3 regions of the uncultured Dubosiella sp. genome follow, and region 3 is predicted to be linked to each of the others. Evidence: predicted binding sites of a transcription regulator. Region 3 holds the regulator's gene; each other region holds the start of a gene.

Region 1 (3,279 bases), on a different contig from region 3:
ATGAGGTTGGCCATCATTTCCCGGGAAGCCAGCGAATAGTTGATTCCGTCGGTTCCCTGGCTTTCGCCATCGCACATATCCGTCGTAAAATAGCGGGCGCCCTTGCCTCCCGCTTGCGCGACGCCCAGACGCGCCGCTTCCACGAGCCGGTCCAAATGGACCGATCCCGGATGCGAGTCGCCAAATGTGCTTTGAATGTAAATTTGCGGTTTCGCCAATTCGGCGTCCGTCCATCCCGTTCCCCGCCGCAGCGGATCCCATTCGGGCGCGATCGCCCGTGTCGCCTGGGAAGGCAGTGGTTTTTTGTTCATTTCTTCCTCCTAAAAAAGGACAGTGCCTCGTCCTTTTCGTCATTTCCACAAATAGTCAAAATATTCCTCGTTCAGCTGTTCCCAGCTCGCTTCGTTGTGCTCGCCATCCCGCACGACATGCGTCTTCGTCATCGCCGGCTGGACGAGCTGGGCGAAATGGTCGAGATACGGAAAGAGCTGAATGTGTCTTGAGCCAAACTCTTTTGTCCCCATACTTAAATACACCCGGGTATCGGGATGGATCCAGTCTTCTTTGATCTCGTGTTTCAGCTGCTCCGGGCAAACCATCAGCGAAGGCGACAAGCACGCCGCTTTGGAAAACACCTTGTTGTAGCGAATGACCGAGTAATACGCCATCAGCCCGCCCATCGAGCTGCCCGCGATGCCGGTCGCCTCCCGATCCGGATACGTCCGGAAGTTTTCGTCAATGTAAGGCTTGAGCGTGTTGACGACCCAGTCCATGAACAATTCCCCCTTGCCATGGATTTCTCCTAAAATCGAGGAGCGAACCTCGTAAGGACAATACTCGTCGAGCCGGTTGCGGCCGCGGTGGTCGCATTCGATTCCGACTACGAGAAAAGGTTTGTCGTAACGCGCTAAAAACGCGGCCAGTCCCCACGATTTCCCGTATGTGGCGTCGCCGTCGTCGAATAAATTATGCCCATCGTACATGTACATGACGGGATAGCGCTCGTCCCGCTGCTCATAGTCGTCGGGAACATAGACGTGGAGCGTCGTTTCCCGCTCGAGGGGATCGACGCGGAAAGGAATTTTAACAATCATAATCTAATCTCCTCCTATGCTTTCTGTGAAACTTTCGCCTTTATTATACGGGCTCCGGACGGAAATGAAAACGCCGCTTCGCACGATTTTTAAAGCGCTTTCGAACAAGTGCCCGGAAATGTCCAAACGGAAGAAAATGTATGGTTTCTTTTAAACATCTTGTGCTACAATGGGAACCTCCCATGAAATTTATGTGAAATAATGCATTGGTTAGCACTCCTGTTGAAACTTTGCTAAAAGAATGTATAATGGGTTTAACTTTAAGAAGGAGACTCGAATGAATCGAAATAAAAAGTCAAAAAAATCGCTTTACAACTACTATATGATCATCCTGCTCGTCATCCTGGTCCTCAACTGGGTCCTGATGCCGTTCCTCTCTTCCCAAAGCATTCAGGACGAGTCGTATTCGACGTTCCTGGATCAGGTGGAGGAAAAGAAAGTCGACAAAGTCCAAATCCAGGACAACACCATCACGTACACGCTCAAGGGCGACGAAAAACAGCGCTATGAAACGCTGGCGATGAACGATCCTGACCTTGTCAACCGCCTGCGCGACTCGGGTGCCACGTTCACCCAGGTTCCGACCAGTCAAATGAACCCAATTCTCATGTCGCTGATCTCGTTTTTCCTGCCGCTCCTCATTTTGTGGGGACTGGGCACGTGGTTTTTTCGCCGCATGCAAAAGAAAATGGGCGACATGCCAGACCAGATGTCCTTCACCCAGGGTGGTGGATTCGGCAGTGGTTTTGGCATGGGCAACCTGGGCAAAAGCAACGCCAAGGTGTATGTCGGCGAAAAGACAAAAACGACCTTCAAGGACGTTGCCGGCCAGGAGGAAGCCAAAGACAACTTGAAAGAAATCGTCGACTTTTTGAACAATCCGAAAAAGTATCAGGAAATCGGCGCGAAGATGCCAAAAGGTGCGCTGCTTGTCGGTCCTCCGGGAACTGGTAAAACCTTGCTTGCCAAAGCGGTTGCTGGCGAGGCGGGCGTGCCGTTCTTCTCGATTTCCGGTTCGGAATTTGTCGAAATGTTTGTCGGACGTGGCGCCGCCAAAGTGCGTGACCTGTTCAAGCAGGCGCGCGAAAAAGCGCCATGCATCGTCTTCATCGACGAGATCGACACCGTCGGGAAAAAACGTGACTCGGGCGGTATTTCCGGCAACGACGAGCGCGAGCAGACGCTCAACCAGCTGCTGGCCGAAATGGATGGATTCGACGGATCGAAAGGCGTCGTCCTGCTGGCGGCGACCAACCGGCCCGACACGCTGGACGCGGCCCTGACCCGTCCTGGACGTTTCGACCGCCGCATTCCGGTGGAACTGCCGGACTTGCAAGGGCGCGAAGCCATCTTGAAGCTGCACGCCGCCAATGTGAAAGCGTCGCCGGAAATCGACTACAACGCGGTTGCCCGAGCGGCTGCCGGATCGAGCGGTGCCGATTTGGCCAATATTATTAACGAGGGCGCGCTGCTCGCTGTCCGCGACGGACGCAAGCAGGTGACGCAGCGCGATTTGGAAGAGGCGATTGAAACCGTTATCGCCGGCGAGCAGAAAAAAGGCGCCGTCATCTCGCCAAAGGAACGAATGATCGTTTCCTATCACGAGATTGGCCACGCCCTGGTCGCCGCCAAGTCGAAAAACACGGCGCCGGTGCACAAGATCACGATTATTCCGCGCACGAAGGGCGCGCTTGGATACACGATGCAAGTCGAGGAAGAGGAAACGAATCTGCTTTCCAAAGAAGAGGCGTACCAGCGCATCATGACGTATTGTGGCGGACGCGCTGCCGAGGATCTTATCTTCAACTCGATCACAAGCGGCGCCAGCAACGATATCGAGCAGGCGACCAAGCTTGCCCGCGCCATGATCACGCGGCTGGGCATGTCGGATCACTTCGGCATGACCGCTCTGGAAACGGTCAACAACGCGTATTTGGGTGGCGACACGACGCTCGCCTGCTCGAATGAAACCGCGGCGCAAATCGACCAGGAAGTCATCGACTTGATCAAAAAGGCGTACAACGACGCGTACCAGATTCTTTCCGACAACAAAATGAAACTGCATGAACTCGCCAAATACCTGTACGAACAGGAAACGATTACCGGCGAGCAGTTCATGGAAATCCTGAACAAGCCGGCCGAACTGCCTGGCGGGCAAAACAACTAGTATATAAATTTTAAAAAA
Region 2 (3,279 bases), on a different contig from region 3:
CAAAGTCAATTATAATGAAAAGCGCTTTCATACTTGGCTGTTTTTGTGGCATGATCGACAAAAAAAGCCGCGGAAACTCCGCGGTGATCCGTTTCTTTTTCTTGCCGGATTTGACGATAAAGCGCCTTTGTCTTGCTTGGACTCGCCTCGTTGAACACAATCGTTCCCTCTTTCGTTTGGATCACGATCACGTCCCCGTTTCCTTTTGTGTAGCGCGTGTAGCGGCCAAACGCGTCGTTTTCAAACCGTCCCATCAAAATCGAGCGCGCGTCGTAGCCATTCACCCGCGTTCCCGGCGCGCTGTCCGGCTCCATTGTGATGGATTCGATCTCGTCAAACGGTACGACCGTGTCGGATACGAAATTGGCGTCCAGCGTGATTTGTCCGCGGTCGACTCGCACGGTATAGTCCCCGGCAAAAACGATCACCAGGGCGAAAATCAAAGGCGGAACGCCAAGGATTAGCCAGAGCAGATTTTTCTTGTCGAACGGCTTCGGTTTGGAAAACACCACACCTTGCGCCTTTTGAACCCTGGCGTACTTCCACGACACGAACACGGAAAGCCCCGAAGCGATCAAGGCGAGAACGACGATGACGCCTGTCCCGTTTGGAAAAAAACACGCGCCCAGCATGATCAGACCGCAAACGACCCAAATGCGGCCGCCAACGCGCTGCGTGTAGTTCCAGTTGTCCGCGTTTTCCAGCGCCCAGCGCGTCCGGATCCCGATCATTTCATTTTGCGAGATCTTCGGCAGCAAATTGCCGCAGACCAAAAAGATCAGGGCGAGCATGCCGTTGACAAAAACGAGTCCGTTCCAGTTTGGAAAATATTCGAGCCCGACAAACATCGCGCACACCGCCAAACTGATCATTGGCTGCAAAAACAGCGTCCAGCGCACGACGTCCGGCTTCATCGTTTCAAACCGCCCTTTCCAAATGCCCAAATACGCGATAAGCCAAAACATGCCTAGCGTCGTGAGCGGAAAGACAAACTGCCACGTGATTCGCAGCACGCTTTCCGAACTGACCGGCAGAAAAAAGCCAAGGAAAAGCGGAAGGACGATGAGCAGCGAGTCAGCGAGAAGTTCTTTTCGATACGACTTGGCGTTCATAGCGTTCTCCTTTCAAATCCTGCATCCATAAAATAACTTCCTCAAGCACCGACGTGTTCAGCGTGTACACGATGTATTTCCCGTGCCGCTCGTCACGGATGAGATCCGCCTTTTTCAGTACGGACAAATGCCGGGAAATCGCGGGTTGCGAGATGGAAAAATGCTCGACGATTTCCTGTACCGTCATCGAACGCTGCTTGAGCAAGTTGAGAATCGAGCGCCGAATCGGGTCGTCCAGCGCCTTGAGTGTTTGATCCAAAGCCATGTTTTCCTCCTATAACATATAACTTATTTGTTATTGATATTATAAAGAGAAAAGAGGACGCTGTCAATCGGTTTCCTCTAAAGAAAGAAGCGTTTCGCCCCAGGCGCAAAACGCCTGGACGATTGGCAAAAGCGCGCCGGACACCTCGGTGAGCGAATACTCGACCCGGGGCGGAATCTCGTTGTACTGGACACGCGCCACAAGCCCTTCCTGTTCCATTTCCTTCAAGGTGTTCGACAGCATGACGTTCGTAATGCCGAGCGCCTTTTTCAGTTCGTTGTAGCGCAGCGTCCCGTTTTCGCACAACACATACAAGATTGGCAGCTTCCATTTTCCCTCGATCGCCCGACACGCCACGCGCATCGGGCACGTTTCATCCGTAAATACAATCATCTCTTAACTCTTCTTTCCTTTTTATTCACTATACCATACTTCATTACAAAAATAAACAAGGTAAGTTTTCTATGTGTATTTACATTTTTCTTATCATGAGTTATAATACACTTACTTTAAGCACTCCATCGTTTAAAGTGCCAAAAAAAGGCAAAATGGAAAGAGAGGAAATTTTCTATGAATACAAACAACGAAACGGCTGCCGCTGTGATCGTGCCCGTCTTCGGCACTCTCCTATTGCCGAACACGACGATTCAGCTTCGAAACTTGAGTCAAGACGACGTGGACCGCATTCGCGACGAATCGTTCATCGCCGGACTCGTTCAAGCCGAGCACACAAAAGACCACTGGAGCGCCGCGGATTTTCACCCTTATGGCATCCGCTGCGAAATCACCTCCATCGAATACACGAAAAAAGGAACAAGCGTCTGGGCGAAGGCTCTCGAACGCGTCAAAATCGAGCACGTTGTCGAAGGACGCTTTCCCGCTTGCGCCTACACGATACAGCCGGAAAGCGACGATTTGCCGGCGCGCTCCACGCAAGACATGCTGGAATACATGCGCTCCATCGTCCGCGACATGGCCCAGGCGTTTCGCGGCGGCGAGGCGATCGTTGCGCGAGCCGAGGAAATCGCCTCGATCAACGAGTTGATCGTCTATGTCGCCCAATACATGCCGCTAACCCAAAGCGAGCGCTACGACTTGCTGCGGACCGACTCCTTGAAAGAGCGCGCCCTGTCGTTTATCGACTTGCTGCTGCGCCAAAAGGAAGTTGTCGCCATCAATTTGGAAATGAACGAGAAATTCACCGAGCAAGCCAATAAGACGTATCGGGAACAGGCGCTGCGCCGGCACATTGAGGCGCTGCAAAAAGAGCTCGCCGAAACGACTGGCGAATCCGAAGACGATCCAAACGACTGGCGTTCCCGCGTTTTGAGCGCCCGCCTTCCTCACGATATCGAGCAGGCGCTGCTGGACGATGTGGCGAAGCTGGAATCAGCCTTCGCGCCCAACAGCAGCGAGCAGGACGTCTTGCGGACGTATCTGGAGTTCGCCCTCGCCCTGCCTTGGGAAAAACAGCCTTTGTCCTTTGCCGATCTGGCCCAGGCCCGGCAAATCCTGGACAGCCGGCATTACGGCATGGATAAAGTAAAAGAGCGAATCATTCAGCATTTGGCGATCATGCGGCTGAAAAACTCCAACAAAGGGAGCGCGATTTTGCTTGTCGGCCCGCCCGGCACGGGAAAAACATCGCTGGGCAAGTCGATTGCCGAAGCGCTGGACCGGCCGTATGTGCGAATGAGTCTGGGTGGCGTCAAAGACGAGTCCGAGATTCGCGGTCACCGGCGCACGTATGTGGGCGCCATGGCCGGCCGCGTCCTCCAGTCGATGAAACGCGCGGGCGCGACCAATCCCGTCATGATTCTCGACGAGATCGACAAGCTGATGCAAGGCGGCTTTAGCGGCGATCCGGCCGCGGCCATGCTCGAAGTGCTCGATCCGGAACAA
Region 3 (3,279 bases):
AAAAGCGCGTCCACATCCATGAGGCTCGTTTCTTTTTTCGTGGCGCCCCGCCCCTTGTGCTCCCGTTTGACTTCGGCGCGGTTGGCCGTGTGCTTTTGCCACGACAGGGCCCAGTTCTTTAAAGGGATTCCTGTCGTTTCGCAAAGGGCGATCCGGTTTTTCAGCACCGCCTTTGGGTCCTGGCAAACGTGGAGCGCCATGTTGTTTTGCTCCGGGGCGCTTTGGTCTTTGAGCGTGACGGCGCCATACACCGTCGTGTCGATCCATTGGATTTGTTTCATCGTTTTTTATGTCCTTTCATTGATTCGCTTCTTTGAGATAGGCGACGATTTGCTCGAACCGGGCGGGATCCTTGATTTCCTTGCCGCGCTCCAGAAAGCGCAGCTCGCCTTTTTTTGTCATCTGCATTTCGATCGGGATCCCCTGCCAGCTAATGTGGCCGATCGTGCGGAACGATTCGCTTTTTTTCTTCATGGTTTCATTGTAGCACGCCAATCTGGAAAAAAGTGCGGGGATCCAAGCATATAAGTCGTAAATTGAGGTGGAATATGACAAGATAAATTTGTCCGAAATAGCACACGAGAGTTGACACTGCTAAAAAGCGTGGTATCATGTTAGCAGATAGACCGAATGAGTGCTAGAGAGGAGCTGACAATATGGAATTGACCCAGCGGCAACGGATTATTTTCAAGAAAGTTGTGGAACAATTTACATATTGCGCCGAGCCGGTCGGCTCGAAAGCGCTGATGCAGCTTCTGGATTTTCCCATTTCGTCCGCGACGATTCGCAACGAGATGGCCGTGCTGGAAAAAGCGGGGCTGCTCGAAAAGACGCACACGTCCAGCGGACGGGTGCCAAGCCGGTTTGGATATCGGTATTATGTGGAAAATTTGATGGAAACTTCCCTGGAGGATCCGATCAAGCATTCTTTACAGGCTTTGTTTTCGCAGCGGCACTACTCGCTGGACGAAGTCGTGGAGAAGAGCTGCAGCATTTTGAGCGAGATGACGAACTTGACCAGCATCGTGCTCGGCCCCGACAGCCGGCACCAGGTGCTCGTGCACGTCCAGCTCGTGCCGATTGATGCCAAGAGCGCGGTCGCGCTCATCATCACCGATACGGGCCACACCGAAACGAAAGTGTTCCACTTCGACGAGGATGTGTCGATGGAAGACTTGCGCAGCTGCACGGAGCTGATGAACGACCAGCTCACCGGCACGCCGATCGACCACGTGATCGACCGGCTCAAGGAAATCGAGCCGCTCATGGCCGCCAAACTGGTGCGCCACGAAGTGCTGTTCGAGGCGTTCGCGCAGACATTCATGCGCTTCGCCAGCGAGAAAGTCGCCGTGGCCGGCCGATGCCATATGTTGTACCAGCCTGAGTTTAGCGACGTCAACAAGCTGCAGCGGCTGATGAAGATTCTCGAGGACAGCGATTTGTTCAAGCAATGGACAGAGCAGGAAAACAACATCGCGATCCCGGTCGGGGAACGCAACGAACTGATCCAGATCGGGGACTGCTCGGTAATCAGCGCGAAGTTTCATTACAGCGATAGCGAGGAAGGGCAGTTGATGGTCATTGGACCGAACCGGATGCAGTATTCCAAAGTGATCGCGCTCATGGATTACATGTCCAGCGTGATCGAGGGTGTATTTGGATTGCACGAAGGAGGAGAGAAGAGCGATGAGCAAACAGAAAAAGAATCGTAACGAGGAAATCAAGGAAAACGAACCGATTGAAACCGTCGAGGACGACGAGCTTCCAGCCGTGGAGGAGGAAGTGGAAGTCGTGATCGACCCGCTTGAACAAAAAGAAAACGAGATCGCGGCGTTGAAAGAAGAGTTGAACAAAGCGAAAAACGATATGGCGCGCGCGTATGCCGACACGGACAACATGCGCAAGCGTCTGCAAAAGGAAACCGACATGGCGAAAAAGTATCGCTTCCAGTCGGCGGCCCTTGAATTTTTGCCAATTCTGGATTCGATGAATCTGGCGTTGACGCAAGTCCCGGAAAGCGAAGAGGCGAAAGGCTTCGCCAAAGGGTTTGAAATGATCCGGACACAGCTCGAGAGCGCACTGCTCAACGAGGGTGTGAAGGAAATAGATGCACAGGACAAGCCTTTTGATCACAACACGATGCAGGCATTGATGCAGGAAAAAGTGGATGGTGTCGATTCAGGCATAGTCGTGGAAGTGCTTCAAAAAGGATACATGTTAAAAGATCGTATCTTGCGCCCGGCCTTAGTTAAGGTCAGTGAATAGAGGAGGATGAAAAATCATGAGTAAAATTATTGGTATCGACTTAGGTACAACAAACAGCTGCGTGGCCGTCATGGAAGGCGGAGAACCAAAAGTTATCCCAAATCCGGAAGGAAACCGCACGACCCCAAGCGTTGTCGCCTTCAAAGACGAGGAACGAATCATTGGTGACGCCGCGAAACGGCAGGCCGTAACGAACCCGAACACGATCGCTTCGATCAAGCGGAAGATGGGTTCCAACGAAAAAGTGGACATTGACGGAAAGCAGTACACGCCACAGGAAATTTCCGCGATGATTCTTTCCTACTTGCGTACATACGCCGAAGAATATCTTGGCGAGCCGGTAACGGAAGCGGTTATCACGGTTCCTGCCTACTTCAACGACGCGCAACGTCAGGCGACAAAAGACGCCGGAACGATTGCCGGCATGAAGGTGGCCCGGATCATCAACGAGCCGACCGCGGCAGCGCTGGCTTATGGTATTGACAAAACGGATAAAGAGCAAAAAGTGCTCGTATACGACTTGGGCGGCGGTACGTTCGATGTCAGCATCCTCGACTTGGCGGATGGTACGTTCGAAGTGTTGTCGACAAACGGTGATACGCACCTGGGCGGCGACGACTTCGACAACAAGATCGTCGACTGGATCGTAGAGCAGTTCAAGAAAGAAAACGGCATTGACTTGCGCAACGACAAAATGGCGATGCAGCGAATCAAGGAAGCGGCCGAAAAAGCGAAGAAAGACTTGTCCGCGACGATGCAGACGCAAATTTCCCTGCCATTCATTTCGGCTGGCGCCAACGGACCTCTGCACTTTGATACGACTTTGACGCGCGCAAAATTCAACGAAATGACAAAAGACCTCGTTGAGCGCACGATCATCCCAATCGAAAAAGCATTGCGCGATGCGGACTTGACTGTAAAAGACATCGACCAGGTATTGCTCGTTGGTGGATCGACTCGTATTCCTGCCGTTCAGGAAGCCGTGAAGAAAGCCACAGGCAAAGAACCAAACAA

Evidence for each region. The regulator HrcA, encoded in region 3, represses chaperone genes, less so after heat shock. The targets are predictions, from matches to a motif close to TTTTAGCACTNNNNNNNNNNNAGTGCTAAAA.
Region 1: ftsH (ATP-dependent zinc metalloprotease FtsH) is a predicted target of HrcA. The motif match lies at 1,303-1,333, and genes of this name have one in related genera.
Region 2: lon (endopeptidase La) is a predicted target of HrcA. The motif match lies at 1,886-1,916, and genes of this name have one in related genera.

The regions. Positions count from the first base shown of each region.
Region 1 is NZ_CAXHOA010000008.1:49,443-52,721, forward strand. Features, by position in the region: gene ilvD (dihydroxy-acid dehydratase) at 1-311, opposite strand, end outside; gene ABNS49_RS07020 (alpha/beta hydrolase-fold protein) at 351-1,094, opposite strand; gene ftsH (ATP-dependent zinc metalloprotease FtsH) at 1,372-3,261, shown strand.
Region 2 is NZ_CAXHOA010000003.1:33,270-36,548, reverse strand. Features, by position in the region: gene ABNS49_RS03005 (SdpI family protein) at 6-1,112, opposite strand; gene ABNS49_RS03000 (autorepressor SdpR family transcription factor) at 1,075-1,377, opposite strand; gene ABNS49_RS02995 (helix-turn-helix domain-containing protein) at 1,441-1,770, opposite strand; gene lon (endopeptidase La) at 1,948-3,279, shown strand, end outside.
Region 3 is NZ_CAXHOA010000017.1:35,822-39,100, reverse strand. Features, by position in the region: gene ABNS49_RS11115 (polyphenol oxidase family protein) at 1-281, opposite strand, end outside; gene ABNS49_RS11110 (hypothetical protein) at 298-474, opposite strand; gene hrcA (heat-inducible transcriptional repressor HrcA) at 657-1,712, shown strand; gene grpE (nucleotide exchange factor GrpE) at 1,687-2,265, shown strand; gene dnaK (molecular chaperone DnaK) at 2,282-3,279, shown strand, end outside.